DNA from 2 places in the Peribacillus sp. NPDC097197 genome. Region 1 is predicted to be linked to the other one. Evidence: riboswitches for the same ligand, from Rfam matches in the RefSeq annotation. Region 1 holds a riboswitch; the other holds the start of a gene.
What was found. A riboswitch is a leader RNA that binds a small molecule or an ion and turns the genes downstream of it on or off. The one in region 1 is predicted to bind glycine.

Region 1 (15,820 bases):
TGTTAAACAGAATATGATCCTGAATGTGTTGGCTGCATCCTCAGTCATCCTCCCGCTGATCCCCTTCATCCTACTTGGAATGCTCCTTATCTTCTATTTATTCAAACAATTCTGGTTCGACAAACTATGTCCATTAAGACAACGGCGATTATTGATGAAGATTCCGTTGGCAGGACCCTTCATCAAGTTGTATGAAACGTATTTTTTTGCAAGTCAGTTCAGCGGTCTCCTCGCTGGTGGACTTTCTATTAATGAGAGCATTAAATTATTCTCCGTAAACCAGCAGCAACCATTTTATCAAAAGCTTTGCTCCATCATTAAAGATGATTTAATGGAGGGCAGGTCGCTAGAAACCATCTTTCAAGAGCAACCGTACTTTGATAAGAACTTGTCGATTATCGCAGCGAATGGACAAAAGTATGGCAGGCTTGATTCTGAGTTACTCCATTACAGCCGTTTTTTATTGGAAAAGATTGAAGAGAGGATGAACACCATCATGAAAGTCATACAACCTCTTCTTTTTTCTATAATCGGGCTATTGATTATTTCTATTTATATGGCTGTCTTATTGCCGATGTTTTCTCTACTAGATGGAATATAAGGTACAAGAAAAAATGGGAGGTGAATCTGCTCAGAAAATATTGAGTGCATTCTTGTTATTTTCGTAATTAGCAGATTAATATGAAGAAATATTTAAACGAAAAAGGCTTTACGTTAATTGAAATGCTTATTGTATTGCTCGTCATCTCGATTCTGCTGATTATCACCATACCGAACATCACGAAGCATCAATCGACCATCCATTCTAAGGGGTGTGAGGCTTTTGTCAAAATGGTTCAGGCCCAAGTCCAAGCTTATGAGATAGACAATTCCAAGTTGCCTTCCGGTATTAATGATTTGGAAACTCAAGGATACCTTAAACAGAAATCCTGTCCGAATGGGGACAGCATCAGCATTGACAATAAAGGAAAGGTTACAGTCGTTGAGTAGAAAATTCGGGGAGGATAGCCCTTCCTCCGGAGGATTCACCATGTCCGAGACCCTGATTGTCCTTGTGGTATTTATTCTATTAAGCACTCTAGGCCTTAACCTATATCCAAGTTTTTCAAAGGGAATGCACAATAAGATGTTCCTTAATCAATTGAATGAAGATATTTTTTATGCACAACAGTATGCAATAAGTCACGAAAGCTTAATTTATTTCTATGTGGATAACGATATTTACACGATTTACTCTTATAAGGAAGAAGTGATACTAGAGAGAAAGATACCGCCGGACGTACAGTTCATGAATGGGACATTAGGGGCTTCTTTTTATTTCAATCAATATGGAAATGCTTCAAAAGCCGGTACGATGACCATTGATACTTCAAAGGGGAAATACAAGCTGGTGGTCAATATCGGTAAAGGGAGGTTCAGGATTGAGAAACAGTAAAGGATACGTCTACTTAGAAATGATAGCCTCTTTTTCCATTTGTGTATTCCTAGTGATTTCCATGCTTCCTATTCTTGAAGATTCGATGTCCAATCGTAAGAACGTAGTTTTGAGGGCGGATGCCCATCATTTGCTGTATGAAAGATTGTTGGCATATATGGATGGGGAAATACAGGCTATCCACGAAGAAATTACGTACCAGGAAAAATCGTATGAATTGACCTGGAATGTCCAAAAGGAGTTTCCGGATATGGTTGAAGGATGTGTCCGATATGAAAATGCAAAGGGGAAGTATGAATCGATTTGTGATGTTGCGAAAAAGTGAAGGGTTTACCATGATTGAAATGCTCTTTTCCTTAATGATCCTGCTGACCCTTTCCCTTTTTATCCTCCAGTTTTTCTCAATCATTCAATCCCAGATAGGAACAAAAAATAGAATACATCCTAAAGAGTGGGAGATCTTTACGTTGCAAATGCAACAGGAAGTCAGAAGCTCCAAAAGCCAGGATGTTGTGGGGAATAAATTATATTTACTTTCAGGAGAGGATTTGTCTTTAATCGAGCAATATAATGACAAGCTTAGAAGACGGGTTAACGGGGAGGGCCATGAGGTCATACTCCAGAACATTTCGAATGTGAAGGTTGAAAAGGATGGCAACGTCATCGTGCTCAATATAACGGATAAAGCAGGTCAGACCTTTATACGAAGGTTCCATCCCTTCATTAAAAGTGAGTTGGTGGCTGATGAATAATCAAAAAGGAGTCATATTCCCAATGGTTATGATTATAGCTAGTGTTTTTATCATGTTCACGATACTGATGATTGATCAATTCATTATTGATAAAAAATTTTATAAAGAAGTAGAAGAGACCTTACTTTCCGATCACTTAGTGCATCTGGCCGTTAATGAAGTGACAGCCGAATGGGAGGATGAGGTACCCAAAAGCATTCAGGGGGAAATCGCCTATCCTAATGGTGATGTTCACTATAGGTTAACGAAGCAGGATGTGCGATATGCCTATATCGAATTTTCTTCTATCACCAAAAATAAGCGAACAGGCCGAATCATCATTCTATATGATAAAAAACTAGGTAGAGTGATAGAATGGATAGAAAAACTGAAGGACTAACGTGTCGATTTGTGGTGAATACGAATATGGAATACGAATATGGGGCATACTTGGTCATGGGTGATAATGTATGTCTACGAACGCTTATATCAAATATATTACACAACAAATCGTACAGTATTTCAATTTAACCAAGAGAGAAAGAAAAGAAAAGCGCCGTCATCGGAAAGAGGATAAGGAGCCTAGAGTTTCTCACTGGTTTGGAATTGTCCCTTTCGCAGTGTCCATGTTCATTAAAAAAGTCAAAAAAAGAAAGCAGATGTCTTGAATTCATAGACATCTGCTTTTCTTAATGATTGGCTAAAGAGACCATTATGCTAATGATTGGTCGGATAAATAGAATAGCCCGCCATTGATGATGGTAATTTGGATATTTGGCTCATATTGGGCTTGCAATGCCTGTTTCTCAGTGAAGTAGCTTTCGCTTTTCTCTTCCATATCCTTATAAAAATGTTCCAATAGATTCAAGTCTGTCTGCCACCGTTCCATCGCTTCTTCCGCCCAGGTATGATCATCATTCTCGAAGCTTTTACGAATATACGTATCGAGTCTGGATAGCCCGCTTTTAGGCATGATCAAGGGGGAAAGTGTAAAAGAATAATCCGGTATTTTGGGAGTGACCTTGACCGACAGGAGACGCTCATTGAATCCTTCTATGAATTCACCGGAAATTAAATTAAGTCCTATGGACATGAAGATATCTTTTTTTCTGTCACACTGATAAGAGATTTTTACATTTTGGGTGAGCCAAGGAAAAAGTGGACTTTGGCCCGTCTTTAAGGGAGGCCTATCCTCAAAAAGCCTGATGAAACCTGCCAGCCTCTTGGTCGACTGGATAATTTGGTGGAGCCGTGGCGAACCAAAATGAATGATTTCCCCTTTCAAATCAGGCGGTGCCAGTTCGGGATGGGTGATGAACGTAAGCATGCCAGGATTCGGTATCCCACCGGTTTTTTCGAGATAGTGCCAATAAAAAGGTCTGTTCATGAGTTCCTTATCCATTTCGATCGTTAACTGAACAGTGAGATATGAAGAGGTATTTTCCAACACTTCACATGCGTTGGATTGAAAGTAGGTTATTAAAAAATCATGAATTTCCTGTTGCTGCATGGATTTCACCATCCTTCATAGCTTGTGCGAACTGAATCATGGAAGACAAATTATCCATTTTAATTTTCATTTCTCCTTCTGATTTGGACTCTCCGACAACATCAATTAAATATTCCTCGATATTGTTAATATCCAACTTCGTTAAAATATCATCCAATTCTCCAATTACCTTTTCAAATAAGTGGATTTTTTCATAAAGCAATTTCAAAATATGCTCTTCGACTGTATTTTTAGTGGCAAAGTTATAAATCATGACGTCTTCTTCTTGACCAAGTCGATGAATCCGTCCAATCCTTTGTTCCAACCTCATTGGATTCCAAGGCAAATCAAAATTGATCAAGTGATGGCAAAATTGTAGGTTGATTCCTTCTCCTCCGGCTTCGGTGGCAATCAATACCTGGATTTTCTTCTGGAATAGTTCCTTCATCCAATCTTTTTTACCACGCTTAAACCCTCCGCGGAATGGAACGGATGAAATGCCATGCTGTTGCAGGTACCATTGTAGATAAAGCTGTGTAGCGCGATATTCGGTGAAAATAATGACCTTGTCATCAATTTTCTTAATAAGTTCCAAAGCCTTCTCTGCCTTTGAATTTTGTTCGGTGAGGTTTACTTTCTCAAACAGATCATCTAATCTTGCTTCAAAGTCAGCCGATGGTTCTTTGTATTTTTCCTTCATATTCTTCAATGTATAGTAGACTGCTTCTCGGCTGCTGCATGCTTCCCTTTGAAGGGTGAGTGAAGAAAAAGCACTTCCTTTTGTTCCGTCTGATATTGGTTTAAACTTCGTTACGGCATCATACAAGGCTTGTTCAGTTGGTGAAAATTCAATGATGATCGTCTCTACACGCCGTTTCGTCCATTCAATTCCAGTATCGGCACGTCGGTTTCTTATCATGACCGTATTGACAAGCTCCTTTAAGTGCTCATCTTCTAGAATGTTCCGGCCTTTCCCTTTGTATTTTTCGGAAAAGAGTGCGGCATTTCCTAGGTGTCCAGGCTTTAATAATGAAACGAGATTAAAGATTTCCTCGATTTTATTCTGAATGGGTGTAGCAGTCAGCAACAAACAGAATTTCTTTTTAAGATTTTGGACAAATTCATAATTTTTCGTTTTATTATTTTTAAGTTTATGAGCTTCATCAATAATGATAAAGTCATATTCTTGATTGAAAATGATATCCCGATGGGGGGCTCGCTTAGCCGTATCGATGGAGGATATGACGATATCGCATGATTCCCATACATAACTCTTCCTTTGAACTACTGCAGGAATATGAAACTTCGTATTCAGTTCGAAAGCCCATTGGGTGACAAGTGATGCGGGTACAAGGATCAAAACCTTTTTAACCAGTCCCCGAATCATATATTCTTTTAAAATCAATCCCGCTTCGATAGTCTTACCAAGACCGACCTCATCAGCCAATATGGCTTTGCCATTCATCTGTTCAACCACCTGACGTGCAGCCTCTAATTGATGGGGAAGGGGAGTCAGTTGTTGAAGGTGCTTAGGCGCTTGTAAGCCTTCGAAATCAGGAATAATTAGGTTCTCTTCCATTTGGATGGCCAGTTTATAAAGATCCCAATTTCCCCATGGACCGTCGTTTTCCATCTTTTGCAGAAATTCATCATTCCAATCAGAACTGAAGGATATATTGATTTTCATTGATTCTTGCTCCTTCTTAAAACATAATTTTCTTAGTTTCTTTAGACCATGAACTTTTTTATAGGTTAATAAAATCTTTCTCCACGAAAGTTATTGCAGAGTAAAGTATCTTAGGGTAGGATGTAAATATATTTAGAAAATTGCAATAGTAATGAAGTTAGAAGGAAAATATTCTTCTTGGATAATAATTTTAGTTATTATAGTATTAGCATTTGGATAGTGCTTTATCCAAAGATCAACAATGAGCAGATTGGTACCCATTTCACGCAAATGGATGACCATCAGGTGGGGAATTTTCAGTCTTTTCCATCAATATGCGGGTGAGGATAAGGGGAGAGACTACCATCTACATATGTAGCGCCGAAGGAGCAAACTTAGCAGTGAATCTCTCAGGCAAATGAACTCTTATCGGACGCGACTCTGGAGAGCGCCAATTATTTAATGACGGCCACCAAAGGGGAAAACCTATAATAATAGGTAAACTTTCAGGTTTCAGGACAGAGAAAAAGCCATTTTGGCTTTCTCTGTCCTTTTTTGTGTCTTTTTTTTAAGGAATATCAGGTGAAAGAGAACAAGCAAAAAAATTGAAGGAGGTCATTTTTTGAGCGATTTAAAAAGAACGCCATTATTCGAGGTTTACAGTGAGCACGGTGGAAAAACAATCGATTTTGGTGGGTGGGAACTGCCCGTGCAGTTTACCGGCATAAAAGATGAACACGAAGCTGTGCGTACAAGAGGTGGCTTATTTGATGTGTCGCATATGGGAGAGATTGAGGTAAAAGGTTTCGGGAGCCTTTCTTTTTTACAAAAGATGTTGACGAATGACGTAGCCAAGCTGAAACAGGGCGGAGCGCTATACACAGCCATGTGTTATGAAAATGGGGGGACCGTGGACGATCTTATCGTTTACCAAAAAGCGGAAGAGGATTATCTGCTTGTGGTCAATGCAGCCAACATCGAGAAAGACTTCAATTGGCTTCAGGCGAATGGTATGGAAGGTGTCAGCATCAATAATGTTTCAAACGATTATGCGCAACTTGCTCTGCAGGGTCCTCGAGCGGAGAAAGTATTGCAGAAGATTACCGAGCAAACCGATTTAAGCACAATTGGCTTTTTTAAATTTAAAGAAGATGTCCACATTCATAATATATCCACGATGGTTTCACGTACAGGGTATACGGGGGAAGATGGTTTCGAGATATATTGCCGAAGTGAGGATGGTCCAGCCCTCTGGAGAAAAATTTTGGAAGCTGGTAAAGATGATGGGATACAACCGATTGGGCTGGGAGCCCGTGATACCCTTCGATTCGAAGCGAAACTACCGCTTTATGGTCAAGAGCTTTCGCCGGACATCACCCCAATCGAAGCGGGGATTGGTTTTGCGGTTAAACCGGATAAGGCGTCAGACTTTTTTGGAAAAGCCGTGCTTGCCGAACAAAAGGAAAAAGGGGCACCACGTAAGCTTGTTGGAATCGAAATGATTGACCGGGGCATACCTCGGCATGGCTATAAAGTATATAACGGGGAGAAACTCATTGGCGAAGTGACGACAGGGACTCAGTCACCAACATTGAATAAAAATGTAGGATTGGTCCTTATCGATAAGAATCACTCAAGTCTATCCACGGAAGTAGAAGTGGAAATCCGTTCTAAGAGACTGAAAGCCATTGTTATCCAAACACCTTTTTATAAAAATACACGAAAATAGAAGGGAATGGTCCATAAGATGAAACATCGTTACTTACCGATGACAGAGCAGGATAAAAAAGAAATGTTGGAAGTTATAGGGGTCATATCCGTCGATGATCTCTTCAGCGATATACCAGAAAATGTCCGATTTCAAGGTGAATATGACATAAAACCAGCAAAATCAGAGCCAGCTTTAATGAAGGAACTATCAAAACTGGCTTCCAAAAATGCGGATTTGAAAAACTATGCATCTTTCCTTGGGGCTGGTGTGTATGATCATTATTCACCTGTCATCGTCGATCACGTCCTATCCCGTTCGGAGTTTTATACAGCCTACACTCCCTATCAACCGGAAATTTCTCAAGGAGAGCTTCAGGCCATCTTTGAATATCAAACGATGATATGTGAATTGACGGGTATGGAGGTTGCGAATTCCTCGATGTATGACGGTGGAACAGCCTTAGCTGAAGCGGCCATGCTTGCTGCCGGACAAACGCGCCGGAAAAAGATTTTATTATCATCTACTGTCCATCCTGAATCAAGGGAAGTGGTGAAAACCTACGCAAAGGGTCAACGGGTGGAGGTCATCGAGATTCCTCATAAAGACGGAGTCACAGATATTGCTGCTTTAAAAGACCTGGCTTCGGATGATATTGCAGGCGTCATCGTACAGTACCCCAACTTCTTTGGACGCATCGAGCCGTTGAAGGAAATGGAAGCAATCATACATAACGTGAAATCGATGTTTATCGTATCGAGTAATCCGCTTGCACTTGGTGCATTGACTCCGCCGGGAAAACTCGGTGCCGATATCGTGACGGGTGATGCTCAGCCATTCGGCATTCCAGCCGCATTCGGCGGACCTCATTGCGGATATTTCGCGGTCACGAAAAAACTGCTACGGAAAGTGCCGGGCCGTTTAGTCGGTCAGACAGTGGATGAGGATGGAAAACGGGGCTTCGTACTGACGCTCCAAGCACGTGAGCAACATATACGCCGTGACAAAGCTACATCCAATATTTGTTCCAATCAGGCATTGAACGCATTGGCAGCCGCTGTAGCCATGACTGCTCTAGGGAAAAAAGGCGTCAGAGAAATGGCCGTCCAGAATATTCAAAAAGCCCATTACGCAAAAAAGACGCTCCAAGCACAAGGAATTGAAGTGGTCTTTGAAGGACCTTCGTTTAATGAATTTGTCATTAAGTTGCCTCTTCCCTACAAAGATATCAATAAGAGGCTCTTTGAAAAAGAAATGATTGGTGGTTTTGACCTGGGCTCCGTTTATCCCGAGTTGAAAAATCATATGCTAGTGGCTGTAACGGAACTAAGAACAAAAGAAGAAATCGATGCATTTGCGCAGGAACTGGGGGATCAACTATGAATAATCAAGATCAATCACTCATTTTTGAAATCAGTACAGCCGGTCGAATCGGGTATAGCCTTCCTGAAATGGATGTAGCGGATATTCCACTAGAAGAAATCCTGCCTGTGGAATATATACGTACGGAGGAAGCCGAGCTTCCGGAAGTTTCCGAGCTTGATATCATGCGTCATTATACGGCTTTATCCAAACGGAACCATGGAGTGGACTCTGGGTTTTATCCACTCGGCTCCTGTACGATGAAATATAATCCGAAAATTAATGAAAATGTCGCCAGGTACAATGGTTTTGCCCATATCCATCCATACCAGGACCCAGAAACCGTCCAAGGTGCTCTAGAGTTGTTATTTGATCTTCAGGAACATTTGACGGAAATTACAGGAATGGATCAAGTGACCTTGCAGCCTGCTGCCGGGGCGCATGGTGAATGGACTGGGCTCATGATGATCAGGGCTTTCCATGAAGCGAATGGAGATGTAAACCGTACGAAAGTCATCGTCCCCGATTCGGCCCATGGAACGAACCCGGCTTCGGCAACAGTTGCCGGACTAGAGACGATTACGGTAAAATCCAATGAATTCGGGCTCGTGGACCTTGAAGACTTGAAGCGAGTGGTAGGACCAGATACAGCAGCATTAATGCTTACGAATCCAAATACATTAGGCTTATTCGAAGAGGATATCCTGGAGATGGCACAGCTTGTCCATGACGCCGGTGGAAAGCTTTATTATGACGGGGCTAACCTGAATGCTGTTCTTTCCAAAGTGCGTCCAGGAGATATGGGTTTTGACGTTGTTCATTTAAATCTCCATAAAACATTCACTGGACCCCATGGCGGAGGAGGACCTGGTTCAGGTCCGGTTGGGGTGAAGTCGGATTTAATTCCCTATTTGCCTAAACCGATCGTGACAAAAGAGGGCGATCAGTTTGTCCTTGATTATGACCGTCCACAATCCATTGGAAGGGTCAAGCCCTATTATGGGAACTTCGGCATCAATGTAAGGGCTTATACGTACATAAGGTCAATGGGACCGGATGGACTTAAGGCCGTTACGGAGAATGCCGTCATCAATGCAAATTATATGATGCGACGTTTGGAACCATTTTTCGATTTGCCATATAATCGCCATTGTAAGCATGAATTTGTATTGAGTGGTCGGAGGCAAAAGCAGTTGGGAGTCCGTACATTAGATATTGCGAAAAGACTACTTGATTTTGGGTATCATCCACCAACCATATATTTTCCGTTAAATGTAGAAGAAGGAATGATGATCGAACCGACGGAAACGGAGTCAAAAGAAACACTGGACGCTTTCATAGATGCAATGATACAAATAGCCAAGGAAGCCGAAGAAACCCCTGAAATCGTTCAGGAGGCTCCCCATACCACGGTTATTAAACGCCTGGATGAAACATTGGCCGCTAGAAAACCAATTCTTCGTTATCAAGCATGATGCTGAAAAAACCCCTGCCAGATGGCGGGGGTTTTTTATTTGGTAAAATTCATATGTATCTCGGGAAATAACATGCTTGGCCTGTTAAGCATGAGTTCCCTATTGAACAGTATGATATGTTTCAAAACCGGATAAGATGTAAGGTTTAGGCAATTGGGCCTTATTTCTTCGCCTTGATCTTCCCTGTCCACATTTTGAAACCGCCTTTTAAGTGAAAAAGTTCCCTGTAGCCTTTTTTATATAGCATGGCTGCCGCTCTTCCGCTAATGATTTCACTTTGAGCATACAAGTATACAGGCTTGTCCTGCCTAATTTCCACTAAGCGGGTCTTCATTTGTGTCATAGGGATATTTCTTGCCCCTAAGATATGTCCATTATCAAAATCATTAGGTTCCCGTACGTCAATTAATTGAACTTTTCTGTAATTAGCGATAAATTCTTCCTGTGTTAAGGTTTTAACGATTTTACGTTGACGGAACCAATTAAATAGTGAATATGCAACGATGGCTACTATGATGATAATCAGTGTATATAAGATATCCAACCATAAAAACTCCCTTCTACCTAAACGAATACAGACAATGTCTATTATATAATTGGTTTCTCCAATAATCAAAAAAAATTTTATAAATATTTGGTGGAATAGCTTACTTTCTTTTTTACGTTGCTAAACTCTGGTAAACTACTACTTGTGAGTTTTTTTAGAGGGTTTAATAAGCCTACGTGAAAAGAGGGGTAATCGTGACGAAAGAAAAATGGGGATTCATTGATTCAGGCGATTGTTCACCTGCTTATAATATGGCAATGGACGAAGCACTCTTGAATTGGCAGAGTAATGGGGAAATCCCTCCCATGATCCGGTTTTACGGGTGGAACCCGGCTACATTATCCATCGGGTATTTTCAAAGGGCTGAGACCGAAATCGATTTGGCGGAAGTTGAAAGGCAAGGCTTAGGTTTTGTCCGTAGGCCTACAGGCGGTCGGGCTGTTTTGCATGAACATGAACTCACCTATAGCGTCATTGTCCCAGAGTCTTATCCGGGAATGCCGAATACAGTGACCGAAGCATATCGGGTGATTTCTGAAGGGATATTGAAGGGGTTCAGAAACCTCGGACTGGATGCCTATTTCTCTGTGCCTGAAACTGAACAGGATAAAGAGATGCTGAAATCTCCAAAGTCCTCAGTTTGCTTTGATGCGCCAAGCTGGTATGAACTGGTTGTTGAGGGAAGGAAAGTTGCGGGCAGCGCACAAACGAGACAAAAAGGTGTTATCCTTCAGCATGGAGCCATCCTGCTTGAACTTGATGAGGAGAAGCTATTTAGTGTATTCAAGTTCTCCGATGATAAAGTAAAAGAGAAGATGAAAAACAATCTGAGAAACAAAGCAGTGGCCATCAATGACATTGCTGGTAGAAAAATAACTATTTCCGAGGCGAAGGTAGCCTTTGAAAACGGTTTTTCTGAGGGTCTGTCGATTGATTTGAAACCATATGTGCTGAGTGAAAAGCAATTACAGGAAGTGAAGGACATCGCCAAAAATAAATATGAAAGTGATGACTGGAATTTTTTGAGGTAGAAAAAGAGGGGAAGCGAGAGTCGGGAATAAATAAGTTTTTTCAGATTTGTGTGAACAAGCATGTATTCCTTGTAACGTCAGTGCTTTGAAAGAGGCGGGCAAAATGCAATGTTCAAATTCATTGAAATCTGTCTAATTTTTATTATAAATCGACATTTTCCTCCCTTTTACTAACTCAATTAATTGATTCACCGTTTGACAAAATTAAAAGACAATCAACCACAACACAATATATAGTGGTTAAAATAAATACTTAAACACTACATGTTGAATTTTGTGTTTCGCTATGATAAATTTAGTGTAACTTGTTAAGCGAAACGGACATGTAGGTTACATATTGATTTTTGCAACAAGAACGGATCTGAAACATGTAAAGGAGAGGGAATTATGTCGGTTGTAATTAAAGAAGCTTTAAAGGTTGATCTAGAAAGGTTGAATGAAGATATATCTTTATTTCCCCAAGTTCATCCTGTAACGGCTGATATGAAAATGATGCATAAGGGCGTGTCCCGTCTAGTTATGCTTGACCGCTATTCTTTTAAGGATACTGAAAAAATCACACTCTCTGCTGGCGATTTTGTAGTATTGACAATTAAAGAAGATCCGAAATTTCCTGCACGTGGTCTTGGCCATATCGTTGAAATAGATTGGGAATCGAAAAAGGCAAAGGTTTTAGTGGATGAAGAGTTCCGCGGAGTGCTGGATAATCCGGAAGAAGTGGAAACAGGAATCATTAATCGGCCGCTTGATATCATCGAAAAGCCGCTTGAAATATATTACGAGCAAATTGCCAAGCGTAATGCAACTGGTTTGGCTTCAGTGGAAACGACTGAAGAAAAAAGAACGGAATGGTTCAATAAATTTTATGAAGAATTAAAGGACCTTAATTTCGTGCCGGCCGGCCGGGTATTATATGGCGCTGGTTCTAACACGGATGTAACGTACTTTAATTGTTATGTCATGCCGTTTGTACCAGATTCACGCGAAGGGATTTCCGAGCATAGAAAGCAAGTCATGGAGATCATGAGCCGTGGTGGTGGAGTCGGTACGAATGGCTCTACTCTCCGTCCAAGAAACACCCTTGCGAAAGGGGTCAATGGCAAGTCTTCAGGTTCTGTTTCATGGCTTGATGATATAGCGAAATTGACTCATTTGGTTGAACAGGGTGGAAGTAGACGCGGTGCCCAAATGATCATGCTTACTGATTGGCATCCAGATATTGCGGAGTTCATTATTTCAAAAATGCAAAACCCAAGGATTCTTCGTTACCTAATGGAGAACACAAAAGATGAAACCATAAAGAAATATGCATCGGATAAATTGAAGTTCACACCGCATACCGAACAAGAAACGGCGATGTACCAAGGAATCATTAATTATAAAGAGATTCCGGGTCTAGGTGGATTCAGTGAAAAAATCATTAGGGATGCTGAAGAAAAAGTTCGCGTAGGCGGAACGTATAGCGTCCACAATCCGGACTTTTTGACTGGTGCCAATATCTCAATCTGCTTAACCAAAGAGTTCATGGAAGCCGTCGAAAAAGATACGGAGTATGAGTTGCGCTTCCCTGATGTCGAAAGCTACGACGCGGAAGAAATGGCGATTTATAATGATGAGTGGCACAATGTAGGAGACGTACGCGAGTGGGAAAAAATGGGCCATAAAGTCCGGGTTTACCGTAAGATCCGTGCTAAGGAGCTTTGGAACCTGATTAACATTTGTGCGACGTACTCAGCAGAACCGGGAATATTCTTTATTGATAATGCCAATGAGATGACGAATGCAAAAGCTTATGGACAGCAAGTCGTTGCTACGAATCCATGTGGTGAACAGCCATTGGCTCCATTTTCAGTGTGTAACCTGGCAGCGGTCAATTTAGCTGAGATGGCGGATAAAGATAATAAGACCGTTAACTTCGAAAAACTTAAGAAAACAGTTGAAGTGGGCGTGCGGATGCAAGATAACGTCATTGATGCAACCCCTTATTTCCTAGAGGAAAACAAAAAACAAGCACTCGGCGAGAGACGGGTTGGATTAGGTGTCATGGGACTGCATGATTTGCTAATTTATTGTGAAACCGAGTATGGATCAGAAGAAGGAAAAATCCTGGTGGACAAAGTGTTTGAAACGATTGCTACGTCTGCTTACAGGGCTTCGGTTGAACTTGCAAAAGAAAAAGGCAGCTTCCCGTTCCTGAAGGGAACGTCGGATGAAGAAACGAATGAGCTTAGAACGCGCTTCACGAATACTGGATTCATGAAGAAGATGCCTGAGGATATTCGTACAAGCATTGCCGAGCACGGTATCCGGAACTCCCATTTATTGACCGTGGCTCCTACGGGCAGCACAGGTACGATGGTCGGCGTTTCGACAGGTCTTGAACCATACTTCTCGTTCACATATTTCCGTAGCGGACGTTTAGGGAAATTCATTGAAGTCAAAGCGGACATCGTTCAGGAATACTTGGATCGTCATCCTGAAGCCGATCCTGATAACCTTCCTGAATGGTTTATTTCGGCGATGGAATTGGCTCCTGAAGCCCATGCGGATGTTCAATGCATCATTCAACGTTGGATTGATAGCTCAATCAGTAAAACGGTTAACGCCCCAAAAGGGTATACCGTCGAGCAGGTCCAAAAAGTGTACGAGCGCTTATATAAAGGCGGCGCAAAAGGTGGAACGGTTTATGTAGATGGAAGCCGTGACAGCCAGGTTCTTACATTAAAAGCTGAAGAAAACCAAATGGAACAGCAGCTTGAAATGGATGGCTTAACAGATGTGGAAGAAAAGAAAAAAGTCGTTCTGGTTGATACCATCAATGAACTGCGTTCGACTAATGTAACGATAGGTTCGGAAGTGGGTAACACGTGTCCAGTTTGCCGTAAGGGTGAAGTCCAGGAAATGGGCGGATGCAATACTTGTACGAATTGTGGTGCCCAATTGAAGTGCGGGCTTTAAACCAGTAATGAAAAGATGTATCGTTCAAAAAAAACAGCCCTTTGGATTAAGATAGTCCAAAGGGCTGTTTTTTAATGTCTAGAGGATTTCAGTGTGATTTCAAGTAGAGGAATGTTCTATTATTGAAAACCTTTTTATGGATTCCTTAAATAAATATCCCCTATCAATTTTACTAAGTAATATTGATAGGGGATATTATATTTATGCATTGGGTTCTTCTATTTCTTCTTTCAATTCTTTAAACCATTTTAAGTTCACTTGATGATGAGAACGAGAATTTTCGTTCATGCGGCGAAAATAATCGATTTTACCAGGAAATTCTTTTGTGATGGCTAGATAATCATCGAGGAGAGCAATTCGAGCTTCAGTCTGGTCAATTTGTGCTTGAATTAATTTTAATAATTTATATTTATCGAAATCATCTGCAAAGAGTAACGCCACATAGCATTGTAAGTTGACATATTCGGATTTAGTTCCAAACTTCACCATTAATTTTTCGAATTCTTCCATTCCTGAATTTGTGATAGTAAAACGGTGGATTTCGCGCCCATTGCTTGAAATTGTTTGATGAACTTGTTCAATCAAGCCTTTTTCATCAAGTTGTTGTAAGTTGTAATAAAATGAACCCTTCGTAAAGTTAACGATATACTTATAATGTCGTTTTTCCATTAAAGTTAGTAGTTCGTAGCCATGCGCTCCAGGATTTTGGATCAGCAGGCCAAGTATAAGCAAGGGGATTATGATTGCATCACCTTCATCATTTTTGCTTCAAATTCAGCGTATGTGATTTTGCTTAAAGCCATATTCATACTATGAATATAAATTTGTTCGGTTTTTGAATAGTCAGTATTGGTTTTTAATGATTGTTCTTCATTCGAAAGAGGTGTTAGGACATCGCACTTTTTCGAAAATGCCTCGTAGTAGCGATAACCAAATTTTCGTTGCGAAACAGCGTCCAAATGAATACCGTCCGGATTGGCTGTTAAGCCTTCTGCCGTTACAAAGTAACAGTTTTGCTGAGTATGAGCAAATCGGAGTAACTGTTCATTAACTTGTTGAGACTCTGTTGCGTATTTTCCAAAACCTATTTTCCCTAAAAAGTCACCAAGTCCACCAATGATTAAAGGGACATCTTCAAGTCCTAATTCTTTTCTTAAAGTATCAATAATCAGGACCAATTTCTCATAATATGTTTCATGAAGACCATGGTTGCTATCACTTTCGCCTTGGTGCCAAAGAATACCGCAGATTTCACTAGACTCAAGCGCAAATCGAGCTTCAGATAAAGCATGTTTAAAAAGGGTACCTTCTGGATGCCAATCATTTAAAGAACTGCCGCCTTCCGCACAAGGAATTAAGCCAATTTCATCATCAGGATTGACTTTCGACCATTCCTCTGCAAAAGATGCTGCGAGACT
Region 2 (15,820 bases), on a different contig from region 1:
ACACCGATCGTACCGCCCAAGGCAATCATCTGAATATGACGTGCCTCCAGCCCTCTAGTTAATTCTTTATTTGACATGATAACTCCCCCAGATGTACAAGCATAAAATGACGATTCTCTAATCCTTATTTAAGATAAGTAATTTAATAGATTTACAATGCTTCCTAAAGTACTCTACCCACAAAAGCATTTCCTTATCTTATAATAATAAATATTCCGTAGAAATACAAATGTACTTTTAGGAAAAACACTTTTGGCCGTCTAGAAGTAATGGATAGGAGGACATGATTGGTAATTGTTCTTTCCCTATACGGGTGAAGGAATCCTATGTACTATTGATAGTAAGTATCGACGGAGGTGAAAAGAAAATGAAATTAATAGGAGAAAGAATCTATCTCCGTTATTTAAAAGAATCGGATGCACCTATCCTTTTAGAAAATACAAAGGATGAAGAAATACGGTATATGACAGGAACAAGATCTATATTCACTTTAGAGCAGCTTCAATGTCATATAAAGAATGTACGTGAAGATCTATCACGCCATGATCTAGCCATTTGCTTAAACGAAAGCGATCGAATGATCGGGGAATTATCCATCTCTGATATGGACGAAGAGGACAAAAAGGCAGGATTTAGAATTTCGATGAATGCCATTGAATTAACGGGTAAAGGGTATGGTACAGAAGCTATCCGACTTGTTTTAGCATTTGTTTTTGAAGAATTGGCTTTAAATCGTCTGCAACTGGAAGTATTCAGCCATAATTTACGTGGAATAAGAGCCTATGAAAAAGTTGGCTTTATCAAAGAGGGGATTTTACGAGAGTCTTTATACTTCAACGGAAAATATTCGGACGAAATCATCATGGCCATTCTTAAAAGGGACTATGAAAAAATGTCCTTATCAAACTGATTCGGGGTTCGCATCGTTTCTTGGCATCAAAGTTAGCATATAGATTCACCCCCACCACATTTACAATATATCCCTTTGACCCAAAATCAAAATAGTGATAGAATTCCATTATTATTTTAAAAGAGTAAATGAGTTGCTAAAAAGAATTTCATCTTTAACAGTGGCCATTTATTGACAACCACATACTAAGCAAGCGATGAATGCTATGGATCACACTATAGCAGGAGCAGCTTCTGGAGAGACTGTACACACGTGCAGCGCCGAAGGATTCACAATCTCAGGCAAAAGGACAGAAGAGTAACGAATATTTGTTATTCTTTAACCTTTCGAGATTGGTAGCTTCCAATCTCTTTTTTTATTGTCTTTTTTCAATCATCACTAAAAAAACGAAGTGAAATCGCTACTAAACTGGACAGATTCATTGCCCTGGTGATCGATTGGAATCAACGGACCATGCACTTCACATTCAAGAATTATAACAACGGGGGCGCACAAATTGGCTAAACAAGAATTGAAAAGGGATTTGAAAAATCGACATGTACAACTCATCGCCATAGGAGGAACCATCGGGACCGGGTTATTTTTGGGATCCGGAAAAGCCATACAGTTGGCGGGACCCTCCATTATCTTTTCGTATCTGATTATCGGGATTGCCTTGTTTTTCGTCATGAGGGCTTTAGGGGAATTGCTGTTGTCCAACGCGGGATATTCCTCATTCACCGAATTCGCCACGGAATACATCGGACCGTGGGCTGGTTTCGTGACTGGCTGGACCTACTGGTTCTGTTGGATCATGACGGCCATGGCCGATATCATCGCTGTCGGGGTCTATATGCAATATTGGTTCGACATTCCGCAATGGATCCCTGCACTTGCCTGCTTGGTGATTCTACTAGGATTGAATTTGTTGACCGTGAAGCTATTCGGAGAATTGGAGTTCTGGTTCTCCCTCATTAAAGTCATCACGATCGTCGCCTTGATCGTTGTGGGAATCGTCTTACTCATCATTGGTTTCCAAACCGATACAGGAACCGTTTCCCTCAACAACCTTTGGAGTCATGGGGGCATGTTCCCGAACGGCGCATCCGGCTTTTTGCTTTCCCTACAGCTAGTCGTCTTCTCCTTTGTTGGTGTCGAAATCATTGGGGTGACAGCGGCCGAAACCGCCAATCCGAAAAAAAATATCCCGTCAGCGATCAATAAGATCCCTGTCCGGATATTGCTTTTCTATATCGGTGCCATCACCGTCATCCTTTGCGTCAATCCATGGACACAGCTCGATGCCGCAAGCAGCCCATTCGTGGAGGTCTTCGCCTTGATCGGGATTCCGGTTGCTGCAGGGATTATCAATTTCGTCGTGTTGACATCTGCCGCTTCTGCCGGGAATAGTGGATTGTTTTCAACAAGCCGCATGCTTTATACCTTGAGCAACAATAACGAAGCACCTGCTAAACTTAAGAAATTAAATAAACGTGCTGTTCCGAGTAATGCATTGGTTACGTCCACCATCGTCGTCTCCATTGGGGCATTATTAAGTAAAATCATACCGGAGCAAGCTTTCACCATCGTGACAACGATTAGTGCAATCTGCTTCCTATGGGTCTGGAGCATCATCTTGATTTCCCATATCAGGTATACGAAAAAACGTCCGGACTTAAGGGCTACGTCCACTTTCAGGGCTCCCTTAACACCTTTCATCAACTATGTAATATTAGGGCTGTTTGTCTTCATCTTGATCGTCATGCTGTTTGCTGAGGCGACCAGGCCGTCATTATTGCTGACACCGCTTTGGTTCATTCTTTTAGTTGTCATATATAACTATCGAAAAAAATGAACGAGGAATTTTGGGATACGGAAGTCTACCTTCCTATCCCATTTTCCTGTGATTAAATGAGAGAGTAAAATGAAGCGTGACGAATATTTTTTTCTGCCACACTATTAATTTTTTTATCGAATTAGTGTAAGGTACTAGGTATTACGGAAACATTTTTTTAGAAAAACATCATAATCTGTGAAACATATTTAGAATGGAGGGGTTGCTTCATGAAAGTATTATATATTCTTACACTCGTTCCTTTTATCGGCATATTAGGGTTTCTTCCTTTTGTTAATAAAGTAGAACCTTATGTATTGGGGATGCCTTTTTATATGTTTTGGATGGCGATGTGGGTCGTGCTCACTTCCGTCACTCTAGCCGTCATGTATAAGTTGGATCCTAGGAACCGGGAAGGTGAAGAAGAATGAATATTGCTCTTATCATTATTTTAGCATTTTTACTTTTATCGATTTTTCTTGGGATCCGTTCGACAAAAGGAAAAGACATGAACCTGGAACAATGGACGGTGGGCGGCCGCGGTTTTGGCGCCATATTCGTCTTTCTATTGATGGCAGGGGAAATTTACACAACCTTCTCCTTCCTTGGAGGAAGCGGCTGGGCTTATGGAAAGGGTGCTCCCGCTTTATACGTCCTCATTTATATTACCTTGTCTTATGTATTATCCTATTGGCTACTTCCGGCCATTTGGAAATACGCAAAAGAAAATCGGCTTATGTCACAATCCGATTTCTTCGTAAGCAAATACAAGAGCCCAACTCTAGGGATTCTTGCTGCCCTTGTCGGCGTGGTATCGATGATTCCGGTCGTCGTCGTACAGCTCAAAGGCTTAGGGATCATTGTTTCCGAAGCATCATATGGCGCCATTTCCATGTCCACCGCTGTGTGGCTTGGAGCTATCAGCCTGACCATTTATGTCATGATTTCAGGCATTCACGGATCAGCCTGGACAGCCGTCATCAAGGACATCATGATGATCGTCATCATCGCATTCCTGGGCATTTATCTTCCAATTCATTACTTTGGTGGTCTTCAACCGATGTTCGAAACCATAAATGCCGCCAAACCAGGTTTCCTGACGCTGCCCGAACAAGGTCTTAGCGTTTCGTGGTTCATCTCGACCGTCATCTTGCTCGTATTTGGTTTTTACATGTGGCCCCAAGTATTCAGTGCCGTCTATACGGCCCGGAGCGGAAAAACATTTCGTAAAAATGCCATCATCAGTCCACTGTATACGCTCATGTTACTATTTGTCTTTTTTGTAGGATTTGCCGCTATTTTGAAAGTGCCTGGACTGGAAGGCGCCGATGCGGACCTTTCTTTATTGCGCCTTGCGATACAGACCTTTGATCCATGGTTTATAGGAGTCATCGGTGCAGCTGGCATGTTGACGGCATTAGTACCAGGATCGATGCTGTTGATGAGCGTCTCTACGCTCCTTGCGAAAAATGTCTATAAGGAACTCCATCCTGGAGCATCAGACCGGCATGTGGTACGTTTGGCCAAGTTACTCGTTCCCGTGATTGCACTCATATCCGTTTACTTCACCTTAAACGGCGGAGAAACGATGTCTGCTTTGATCTTGATGGGATATAGCTTCATTACACAACTATTCCCGTCCCTGTTATTCAGCCTGAAAAAGAAGAACTTTATCAATAAATATGGGGCAATAGCGGGTATCATCTGTGGATTGGCCATCGTCACCTATATCACCATCAGCCAATCGACAATCGGCACGCTGTTCCCATCCTTGCCACAAGCAGCGAAGGATCTGAATGTCGGAATCATCGCCTTGGCTGTGAACTTTATCGTGATGATGGTTGTCAGCCTCGCATTCAAGAAGCTGGTAGTTGCCGAAGTTAAACCCGTAGTGGTTAAAGAAGTATAAAAAAAAGCAATCGGACCTCAGTGAAAACTGAGATCCGATTGCTTTTTTTGTCTTAATGGGCCTTCCTGAACCGATCATTACCGGAGAATGAATCCTTCCGGCAATGTGGCTTTCATCAAGATGGCCGTTTCCTTGAGCCTTTCTTGATTGTAGGAGGAATGCTGGAGCAAATCATCATCCAGGTAGGCTGGGTGGGTCATGACCTCCACGCTTTTGCCCTCACTAATCCGCTCGTTAAGGGTTTGAAAGTAATCGACGGCCGCCTTTTCCCCATAAAAATCGTCAAGGAATGTATCGGTCACTGTTTCAATGTCCTGAAAATGGGGTCCCGCTTTTCGGACTGGTAGCCCATAATGGGCGGAAAGCTTTTTCACGACCGGCCAAAAGGCCGGGATCGCATGGACATGATGATGACTGTCAAAATGGGTCGGCATCATCCCCAAGTCGATGAATTTATCAATCTGGGCAGACCATTCCCTCTCCAACTCTTCCAAGGAAATACTACCCGGGTTCCCATATACCTCAGCTTGCTTTTTGAAGTTTCCCTCTCTGTCTACAAGGCTAAGCACATCATGTAGCAGCGGCCGTCCCCATGTCAGGACAAGATGGATGCCCACCTTAAGCGTGCGATGATCTTTGGCAATTCTGATGGCATGATCGGTCGCTTTTGCATTCATCATCATGGTCGCCGAATTGACTATTCCATTTTTGTGGCTATTCAATATGCCGTAATTCACAGCCCGTGAAAACCCGAAATCATCAGCATTGACCAGCACTTCAATCATGAAAGCTTCCTTGTAATTCCTTATTCCGGAAGAACTGCGGCAAAAATTCCTTATGCGCCAAGAGCATTTCGTCCAGAATCAATTTCCCCACCCGGTCACTTGGAACTAGTGGGTTGATGGTCATCGCAAGCAAGGCCGTATCATAGTTGCCTGTTACGGCAGCCTCGATAGCCACCCTTTCAAAGGACTTAATTTGCTGGACGAGTCCGCGAACGGCTACCGGTAATTCACCTACCGTGATCGGTTTTGGACCATCCTTCGTAATCACACAGCTCACTTCAACGGCTGAATCGTACGGGATGCCTTCAATCGCACCATAATTCATCGTATTGACCGCCTGTATATCACGTTTATCCGTATACATGGAATGGATCAACCGAACCGCGGCATCACTGTAGTAAGCGCCGCCCCGTTCTTCAAGTTGTGGTGGCTTGATGTCTAGATCGACGTCTTTATATAGTTCAAATAGTTCCGTTTCCAGCTTTTGTACGACCTCAGCCCTTGTTTCCCCATTTTCTGCATCCTTCAGCTCTTGAGCCAGGATATCTCCCGTTTTGTAGTAATAATTGTGATATGGGCAAGGAAATAAATTCAATGCACGAAGGAATTCTGGCTCCCATCCCATCGCATGGATATTCTTCATCGTCACCGCTTTATCCGGGTCTGAAATCATATCGATAATTTCCTCTTTCACGCTCTTTCCATCCACGAATACATCCAACCCGTATACCATATGGTTCAATCCGGCGAAATCAATCCGCACCCGGTCCGGTTCCACCTTCATCAACTCGGCGACACCACGTTCCATCCCGATCGGCACATTGCATAGACCGACGATTTTAGTGATGTTGCTATGACGAAGAACGGCTTCCGTGACCATGCCGGCAGGGTTCGTGAAATTGATCAACCAGGCATTCGGGCAAATCTCTTCCATCTCCCGGGCGATGTCAAGAATGACAGGAATCGTCCGAAATGCTTTGAACAACCCGCCTGGTCCATTCGTTTCCTGACCGATGACCCCATGCTTCAGCGGGATTTTCTCATCAAGTGCCCTCGCAGCCAGCTGCCCGACCCGTAATTGGGTCGTGACATAGTCGGCACCCTCTAGAGCTTTCTTACGGTCAAGCGTTAAGTGAATATCAATCGGCACTCCCGCTTTTTCCACCATCCGTCTTGCCAGCCCGCCGACGATTTCAAGCTTTTCCTTGCCAGCTTCTATATCCACGAGCCAGATTTCACTTACAGGAAGCTCCTTGTAATATTTAATGAATCCTTCAATCAGTTCCGGCGTATAACTTGAACCTCCGCCTATCGTAACGATTTTCAACCCCTTACTCATTCCGCTGTCCCCTCCTTGATCTTGTTGGCTCCAAGAAACTCTTCTCTCATCTCAATCATTTCAACCGCCAAATCCTTCAAAGTCATCGCCGTCATCAAATGATCCTGTGCGTGTATCAGGATAATCGGGATATCTAATTTCTCGCCACCCGCTTCCGCATGAATCAACTGAGTCTGAAATTTATGTGCCTGCAATAATTCCGTCTCCGCCTCCGCTATTTTCTGCCTGGCTGCTTCGAAATCTTTTTTCTTGGCTTCTTGCAAGGCTTCCATCGCAAAGCTCCGTGCATTTCCACTGTGTAAAACAAGTTGGAAAGATAACTGATATAATTCTTCTTTTTCCATGTTCCCCACTTCTTTCTTAAAGACTTACTGATTCTGATTCCGAATCCTTTGTAAGCTCCGTTTTATTTTTCGAGTCAATTTTCACTTGGGCATACACGAACGGCAAGTAGATTACGGTTGAAATGACGAGATTGATTCCTGCCAGGACAGCCCCCGAAACATGGCCACCTGTCGCCAAGAATCCTCCGACAATCGGCGGGGTCACCCATGGGATTTTGGCTACAATCGGGAAGACCAGACCGCTGCTCACCGCTAAGTACGAAATGACTGTAGTAATGATAGGTCCTAGAACGAATGGAACCAACCAGATTGGATTCAATACGATGGGAAGCCCAAAAAGAATCGGTTCGTTGATTTGGAAAAGTCCCGGGGCCCCACCAAGCCCAATCATCTGTTTATACCGCCTTCTACCGGCTATGATCATCGCAATGATCAAGCCCATCGTTCCGCCCGATCCACCTAGATAAACAAAAGCATCAAGAAACGAGCCGGCCAAGACGCCATATTGGTCCATATCTGTAATGCCTTTTGCATACAGATCAATATTCTTTACGCCAGAACTTTCAAAAAGCGGTGTCGTGATTCCACCAAGGATGTTCGGTCCATGAAGACCCACCATCCATAAAATATGAACGAAAAAGACAAGAAGGATGGCGAATGGCAGTGAATCCACGGCCCCTTGCATCGGAGATACAATCACTTTACTTAACCAGTCATTCACGATCTGGCCATTCGTTGCGATACGGAAAAGCAATCCGAACACCCCGATGATGAAAATGGTTGCCATGCCTGGAATCAATTTGGCAAACGAGCGCCCTACTGCAGGAGGTACACCCTCCGGCATGTTGATCACCAAGAATTTGAGTTTGGAAAGCCTTACAAAAATCTCCGTCGCAATAAGGGAAACGGCAATTCCCGTAAAGAGAGCGGTTGCATTAAAGTAATTGGTACTGATGAAGCCAGCTGCCTCGCCTGATACGACTTTGTTATCAACCGTCAGCGAGACCAATCCCATCTGTGGAAGCAATAAGAAGAAACAGGCCGCCGAAATGAGCATCGCCTCGAATCCATCGTCTCCATAAGATTTAGCAAGTTTATAAGATATACCGAAAACGGCAAAAATGGTCATGAATGCAAAGGTACCGAATGAAATGTCATTGCCAAGCGTCGTCCAGGTAGGACCGAAAATGGCTTCCATCATTCTTCCGTATGGCTTGATGATTTGCCCTAGATTATTCAATAAAACCGCGAACGATCCGATAATTGTAATCGCTATCATTCCAATCAACGTGTCACGAATGGCCAACAGATGTCGGTTATTCCCCAACTTGACTGCAGCCGGCATAATGTACTTATCAATGAAAGTCATCATATCCTTATTCTCCTTTTATCAAAGTAACAGCTTGTTTGAGCACTTCTTCCCCGTTGCACAAACCATAGAACATCGGATTGATTGTATCGACTGGAATGCCTTTTGCTGTGCCTGCTTGCTTCATCTTAGAAAGCAGGAACCTAACCTGTGGCCCTAGTAAAACAACATCTGCCTTATCCATTTCTCTGTCCACCTCAGTAGAAGACACTGCCCATATGTGGCAATCTATGCCTTGTTCCTTCGCACTTTTCTCCATTTTCGTCACTAGTAAACTCGTAGACATTCCCGCAGAACAACATAATAAGATATTCATAGATTTCTCCCCTTTTCATTTCTAAATATTCTGTATTTTTGATGTAAATAGGTGCTTCCTTTTCTTATTTCACCTTTTACGAATGTATCTCCTCCTTTTTGAGTGGAACATTGGTCATTACCTATATATTCCATTGTATAGTCATTTATATCTAATTTCAATACAAATTTTAAATTTGTTACTACAAATAACTTTATAGTTGATTCTTGTTGTAACAAGATATACTCTAGAAGTAGCGAAAAATGTCTAGGAGGAAGCATGTTGAAAACCACGAATAAAGTGACAGCCCTTCATTCTGCCGTAAAGGAATCCATCGTTCAAATGATAAAGAATGGGGATTATCAGCCAAACACTAAATTACCGACCGAAGCAGAATTCTGTAAATCATTCGAAGTGAGCAGGACGACCGTCCGAACAGCCCTCCAACAACTTACCGTGGAAGGGTATGTGTACCGGATTCAAGGTAAGGGAACCTTCGTTTCAGAAAATAAAGTACGCCAAACACTTACCAGCACAGTTGAAAACTTTTCCGATCAGGTCATGATGCAGGGGAAAAACCCCTCCACCAAGGTCTTGGGTTTAACGGTCATTGAAGCAAACGCATCCCTTGCCAAACGATTCGACCTTGATATTGGTGATCCCATCAATAAACTCGTTCGGGTGCGTTATGTAGATTCCGTCCCCCTTCAATACGAAGTCGCCTACCTACCGTGGCATAAAACACCCGGTCTTGATATGAAGGCCTGTGAAACATCCCTTTTCCGACTGCTTAAAAACCAGTTTAATCTCAAAGTCCTGAAGACCATCGAACATCTGGAACTGGCCCTCGCCGACGAGTCCATTGCAGAAAAACTGGAAATTCCCAATGGATCTCCCTGTTTCTCGCTTGAAACCCATACGTACGAGGCCGACCAGAGCGTCATCGAATACTCCAAAACCTACTTCAGGGGAGACCGTTCCCATTTCGTAATTGAAAGGAATTATGAATGATGCAAAAAGAACTGCCCATCATGACATGGACAGTTCTTTTTGTATCAGAAAACATCATAAGAAAAACTCCGGTGAATGATGGCTTGAAGAATTGATTGCCTCTGTCTTTTCTTAACCCGTTCTATATGGGTGACCTTCACACTAGCCTAAAATCATAGTTGTCAAACGGTTTACCGCCGTATGCAAAGTTTCTTTCCCCTCTACACATGCCATTGCCACACCATAAATGCCCCAACTCCAAAATGTAGCAAGTAAATAATGTTCTTCCTTCACACCATACTCTTTATCTAATAAGGCTTGTAAAGTTTCCGTCAATCGTTGTTTAATTTCATGGTCCATTTTCGATTTAAATTCTTCAAGAGCATGTTGACATTGTAGGGATAAATCTATTTGAGAACTCATAATAGCCTGTAGCGACATAATAATCGTTTGTTCATCGATGACTTCTTGTAATGCTACTTCTTTAAAAATTTCTTTCGTAAGAACTTCTCTTTGAATCTCATCGATTAAATCGTATTTATCCATAAAATGATAGTAAAACGTTGAACGGTTAATCTTTGCTTCTTGTGTAATATCAGCAATGGTAATATCACTAAATTCCTTTTGTTTAATCAGTCTCATAAAACCATTCATTATACTTTGCCTTGTCCGTTGGATTCGTGGATCTTGTTTTTTCATTCGTACCCACCTTCTCAAAACACTATAATTTCTAATACTTGTTGGATGAATTGAATGACCCGATTATAACAGAAGAATTTCCAGAAAAAAAATAAGCAATTCGTGGTCCATTCATATGAACCACGAATTGCAATATAAAGATAATAGACGATTAGAAGGTTTGGGCTAATTGCTTTGCACGCTCGATGCCTGCTGCTTTAATTTCCTCCGCTTTATTTCGCATTGCATCATGACCTTCTATAAATAAACCTTCAAATTCAGTAATGCCCATGATGGCCATCAATTGTTTTAAATAGCGATTGCCTAACTCTAAATGAGCTAGAGGATGTCCTTCTGAATAAAAATCACCACGGGCTTGAATGTGAAGCACTTTCTTACCTTGAAGTAAGCCTTCAGAACCTTTTTCTGTATATTTAAACGTTTTACCAGGTACTGCTACGGCATCAACGTATGCTTTCAGAACTGCTGGGAATAAGTAATTCCATAACGGCGTTACGAAAATCATTTTATCTGCTGAAACAAATTGATCGAGAATCTCGTTTAAGCGACTAACTTTCGCTAATTCCTCAGTTGAAAGAGCGTCCATTGGCTGTCCTGCACGAAGTTTTCCCCAAGCACTGAAAACATCTGCATCTAAATTTGGAATTTCTTCCTTAAATAAATCTACGGTCACGATTTCGTCCGTAGGGTTTGTATCTTTATATGTTTCAATAAATGCTTTTCCTGCTGCCATACTAGCCGAACGATTTTCATCATTTGGATTTGCTGTAATGAATAACACCTTAGTCATAATAATTACCTCTAATTCTTTTAAATTTACAACAACTGTTGTGAAACTTAGTGTAAAATGATTGATTAACTAAACAAACCATCAATTTTATCGGCTTGTTGCAAATCCAACATTTAGCTGATATTGACTAAAAAGTGAATAATCAAAATAATCATCAATTAGGTGACCTCATATAAAAATACGGATATTAGCCTTTGTACATGTAAAAAGGCATGAGATGTATGGATTTCTCCTGTACTCTCATGCCTCTTATCTTCATATCATACTTTTTAACACGCAGGAAGTTACTTGGCTTCTTCCTCACCCTCTAAATCATCCGGGTAGACGACTTCGTCAAAGACTTTTTGAGTCGCCGCATCTTTAACCGATATCGTAACTTTATACTCATCCGGGCTTGCTCCATTAAAAACTTGATAGTACATGCCAGTTATCCCTAGTCCCATGGCGGCAAAACCGTCGAAACCATTCTCATATGTTTCTTTATCCACTTCTAAAGTAAACTTTGAAAACGCCTTGTTATGGGAGACCTCTTTAATGGATGGATAATCTTTGCCATTCTTCATCTCTTCCATTGTCTCTTCCGCATTCTTTTCTAAGTCTTTCATCATTTCCTTATGCTTAGACTTCGGCATTTTATACATTAATGATCCGTCCTCGTTTTTCGTCACTTTACTTACACCATCTTTTTTGGCTTCAGCAATGACGCTATCGATGTCCTCACCTTCAAAGAATGAAGCAGGCAATGTCACTTCTACATTTAGGAGGCCTTTATCGACCTTCAATGCCCCCTCTTCATCTTTTTTCGATGCATTATCATCATCAGATGAGCAGGCTGCAAGCATCGCCATCATTACCATTAAAAAGATAAACCCAAATTTCTTCATACCGTATCCCTCCTATATATGTATGATCGATCATAATTCTTCAAGTAAAAAAATCATTTCAAATCACTTTAACATTATATAAGAAAAGTATTGATCCAGTATAAGTATTTTTCGATCTTTAGCGATAGTTCGATTAGTTTCCTTATTCCCAGTATGGTTTCTTCCAGATAAGAAAAGCTAAGGGAAAGGAAGGTTGGTTACTACTCAATCTATTTGTCATTCATTAAAATCATAAGGCTCCTGATACTATTTCCGAAATCCCCTTGCTTTCCTAGTTAGATGGCTCTGATTTAATGACAATGGACAGCCCCTTCGGGAGAATTGATCGGCCAATAATAGGAAATATTCCGAAATAACTTTCTTTTTTCAGTGTTTCTAAGAACAGGAAATATCGAGAAAATTATGGAATAATTAGGGCGATTCCCTTTCAAAATTAGCCACATTTTTACAAAAATGCTATTAGTAATCTATTTTTCTAGTTCTTATTGCTTGTGTTTTTGTCGAAAAAAGACGATTATAAAGATAGAAAGCAGACCTGGATGATTCCTCTATCATTGTTCAAGCAATCGTGTTCATCGGGGTTAGTTTTCTAAACCAATTAAAGGGGAGAAATACAACTATGATTTATGCTAATCCTAATACAGAAGGTTCTGTCGTACAATTCAAAGAAAAATACGATAACTTTATTGGTGGAGAATGGGTTGCACCCGTTAAAGGCCAATATTTCGAAAATAAATCACCAGTAACTGGTAAAGTATTCACAAAAGCTGCTCGTTCTACTGTTGAAGATATCGAATTGGCATTAGATGCTGCACATGCTGCAAAAGCTGCTTGGGGAAAAACTACTCCTGCTGAACGCGCTCGCATTTTAAACAAAATCGCTGACCGTTTAGAAGAAAACTTAGAAATGATCGCTGTTGCTGAAACTTGGGACAACGGTAAAGCTGTACGTGAAACATTGAATGCCGATATTCCATTGGCAATCGATCACTTCCGTTACTTTGCAAGTGCCATTCGTTCTCAAGAAGGACGCACAACTCAAATAGATAATGATACAGTAGCATACCACTTCCAAGAGCCACTTGGTGTTGTTGGACAAATCATCCCTTGGAATTTCCCAATCCTAATGGCTGTTTGGAAAATCGCTCCAGCTCTAGCTGCTGGTAACTGTATCGTCATGAAACCAGCTGAACAAACTCCAGCTTCTATCATGGTGTTGGTTGAATTAATTCAAGATATCATCCCTGCTGGTGTTCTTAACATCGTTAATGGTTTCGGTATCGAAGTTGGTAAACCACTTGCTACGAACCCACGTATTGCTAAAATTGCTTTCACTGGTTCAACTGCAGTTGGTCGCCAAATCATGCAATATGCAACTGAAAACATCATCCCTGTAACACTTGAACTTGGTGGTAAATCACCTAACGTATTCTTTGAAGATGTAATGGATAAAGATGATGCTTACCTAGATAAAGCAATCGAAGGTATGGTTATGTTCGCATTGAACTCAGGCGAAATCTGTACATGTCCTTCACGTGCTCTTATCCAAGAATCAATCTATGACAAATTCATGGAACGTGCACTAGAACGCGTTAAACAAATTAAAGTTGGTAACCCACTTGATACTGAAGTAATGATGGGTGCTCAAGCTTCTAATCAACAAAAAGAAAAAATCCTTTCTTACATCAAGCTTGGACAAGAAGAAGGCGCTGAATTACTTATCGGTGGAGAAGAAAACAAATTTGATGGAGAACTTGAAACTGGTAACTACATCAAACCGACTGTTTTCAAAGGAAACAATAAAATGCGTATCTTCCAAGAAGAAATCTTTGGACCAGTTCTTGCTGTTACTACTTTCAAAGACTTCGATGAAGCAATGGAAATCGCAAACGATACTCTTTACGGCTTAGGAGCTGGAGTATGGTCTCGTAGCGGAGATATCGCTTACCGTGCTGGTCGTGGAATCGAAGCTGGTCGTGTTTGGACAAACACATACCACCAATATCCTGCTGGCGCAGCATTCGGTGGATACAAATTATCAGGTATCGGCCGTGAAAACCACCTAATGATGCTTGATCACTATCAACAAACAAAATGTCTATTAGTAAGCTACGCTAAAGACGCTCAAGGATTCTTCTAAATCGAAAGGATACGATCAAACATGGTAGAACGTGTTATTGCAACGAACGAAGCACTTACATTAATAGACTCTATTAAAAAAATACATGGCTCTATCATGTTTTATCAATCCGGCGGCTGTTGTGATGGATCTTCTCCGATGTGCTATAGAGAAGGAGATTTTCAACTGGGGGATGCAGACATCCATCTCGGTGCGATTGGCGATGTACCCTTCTACATGCATAAAAGCCAATACGATTATTGGAAGCACACGCAACTGATCATCGATGCAACTGAAGGACGAGGCCCGGATTTCTCACTTGATAGCGTGGAAGACCAACATTTCATCACACGCTCGCGGGTTTTTTCAGAGGAAGAATACCAAGAAGTGAAAAAAGTTTTATAATAAAAAAAGAGCTGTTCCTAAAAGTCGAATTCGGCTATTGGGACAGCTCTTTTTTTATTATGATTTAGAGTGAATGAAATCGTTCCCCTTAACAGCCACAATCTTTATCAGCTTTAAGTAAAGAAATTGTCGGCAAGTTCAGTGTCATCTTATCTTTGGATAACGATTTAATAATTCTGATTGAGGATCACGAATACATCATTTATCTACTCTTGAAAACAAAACAGGCGGAGAAAAACCAACCGTTCCTCTCCACCTGTTTCTCTATTTTTATAAAGACTCACACGTTTAAAATAGATCTTACTTTTTAGTGAAAACCACTTTGTCTAAACCTGATATGTTAATTTGATCCCCCGCTTTTAGTGTCTTAGTCACACTTTTAACAGTATATTCATCAGCGTGTTTTGAAAGGATCTCGTTTACCAGAAGATTGCTTCCCCTGTAGATAACCAAATTCCCTGCTTCGCTAGACGTTGTCATTTTGTACTTTCCGGCTTTGATATCCTTTCCGACTGTATGGTAACCGGCAGTCAGAGTATTTGATAGAACGTGTGAAACACGCGTGAATTTCACATTATTCAAACCCATGATTTTAATTTTGTCCCCGGACTTAATATCGGTCGTAATAACTTTTACTCCAAAGCCATCATCTTCGCCAGTTAATATATCATTTATATCACGATTTAAGTAATAGTCTTTTCCGGATATGAACAAGTTTCCATTGCCTGAATTTGTCGTGATTTTGTACCGTCCTGCTTTAATATCCGTGCCTGCTTTCCAAGTTCCTGCATGTAAGTTTTTCACGTAAGGTTTTGCTTTCACTTTGATCGTTGCCGATGTCTTTTTGCCATTTGTAGTGGTAGCCGTAATTTTTGCTGTCCCTACACCAACGGCTTTAACTATCCCTTTGCTACTGACAGTTGCGATTTTTTTATTGGAAGTCGACCATTTCACTGTTTTGTTTACCGCATTACTTGGACTCACTGTTGCAGATAAGGTTAATGTCTTTCCTTGAACGATGGTAGCTGAAGTCTTATTTACCTTTACAGACTTTGCCACAATTGGTGATTTAACCGTTACTTTCACCTTAACCGCTTTAGCATCTTTAACATTTGCTGTAATGGTTGCGGTTCCTTTCGCTTTGCCCGTAACCTTACCTTTGCTGCTAA

Region 2: it holds a riboswitch for glycine, as region 1 does, so the genes downstream of both, ACQKL6_RS14650 (amino acid permease) here and gcvT (glycine cleavage system aminomethyltransferase GcvT) in region 1, are expected to answer to the same signal.

What each region holds. Positions count from the first base shown of each region.
Region 1 is NZ_JBNNST010000013.1:29,384-45,203, forward strand. Features, by position in the region: gene comGB (competence type IV pilus assembly protein ComGB) at 1-601, shown strand, start outside; gene comGC (competence type IV pilus major pilin ComGC) at 682-990, shown strand; gene comGD (competence type IV pilus minor pilin ComGD) at 1,031-1,435, shown strand; gene ACQKL6_RS16155 (hypothetical protein) at 1,422-1,760, shown strand; gene comGF (competence type IV pilus minor pilin ComGF) at 1,708-2,187, shown strand; gene comGG (competence type IV pilus minor pilin ComGG) at 2,180-2,566, shown strand; gene ACQKL6_RS16170 (YqzE family protein) at 2,637-2,834, shown strand; gene ACQKL6_RS16175 (YqhG family protein) at 2,879-3,676, opposite strand; gene ACQKL6_RS16180 (DEAD/DEAH box helicase) at 3,654-5,342, opposite strand; glycine riboswitch at 5,663-5,757, shown strand; glycine riboswitch at 5,761-5,845, shown strand; gene gcvT (glycine cleavage system aminomethyltransferase GcvT) at 5,944-7,050, shown strand; gene gcvPA (aminomethyl-transferring glycine dehydrogenase subunit GcvPA) at 7,069-8,412, shown strand; gene gcvPB (aminomethyl-transferring glycine dehydrogenase subunit GcvPB) at 8,409-9,866, shown strand; gene ACQKL6_RS16200 (rhodanese-like domain-containing protein) at 10,027-10,410, opposite strand; gene ACQKL6_RS16205 (lipoate--protein ligase family protein) at 10,608-11,444, shown strand; gene ACQKL6_RS16210 (vitamin B12-dependent ribonucleotide reductase) at 11,832-14,402, shown strand; gene ACQKL6_RS16215 (PadR family transcriptional regulator) at 14,604-15,143, opposite strand; gene ACQKL6_RS16220 (sialate O-acetylesterase) at 15,140-15,820, opposite strand, start outside.
Region 2 is NZ_JBNNST010000010.1:124,163-139,982, reverse strand. Features, by position in the region: gene ACQKL6_RS14660 (amino acid permease) at 1-77, opposite strand, end outside; gene ACQKL6_RS14655 (GNAT family N-acetyltransferase) at 368-910, shown strand; glycine riboswitch at 1,134-1,213, shown strand; gene ACQKL6_RS14650 (amino acid permease) at 1,407-2,744, shown strand; gene ACQKL6_RS14645 (DUF3311 domain-containing protein) at 2,954-3,154, shown strand; gene ACQKL6_RS14640 (sodium:solute symporter family protein) at 3,151-4,632, shown strand; gene chbG (chitin disaccharide deacetylase) at 4,710-5,417, opposite strand; gene ACQKL6_RS14630 (6-phospho-beta-glucosidase) at 5,410-6,756, opposite strand; gene ACQKL6_RS14625 (PTS lactose/cellobiose transporter subunit IIA) at 6,753-7,100, opposite strand; gene ACQKL6_RS14620 (PTS sugar transporter subunit IIC) at 7,117-8,472, opposite strand; gene ACQKL6_RS14615 (PTS sugar transporter subunit IIB) at 8,477-8,785, opposite strand; gene ACQKL6_RS14610 (GntR family transcriptional regulator) at 9,047-9,775, shown strand; gene ACQKL6_RS14605 (TetR/AcrR family transcriptional regulator) at 9,917-10,453, opposite strand; gene ACQKL6_RS14600 (FMN-dependent NADH-azoreductase) at 10,605-11,243, opposite strand; gene ACQKL6_RS14595 (hypothetical protein) at 11,528-12,127, opposite strand; gene exaC (acetaldehyde dehydrogenase ExaC) at 12,747-14,267, shown strand; gene ACQKL6_RS14585 (DUF779 domain-containing protein) at 14,289-14,651, shown strand; gene ACQKL6_RS14580 (Ig-like domain-containing protein) at 14,952-15,820, opposite strand, start outside.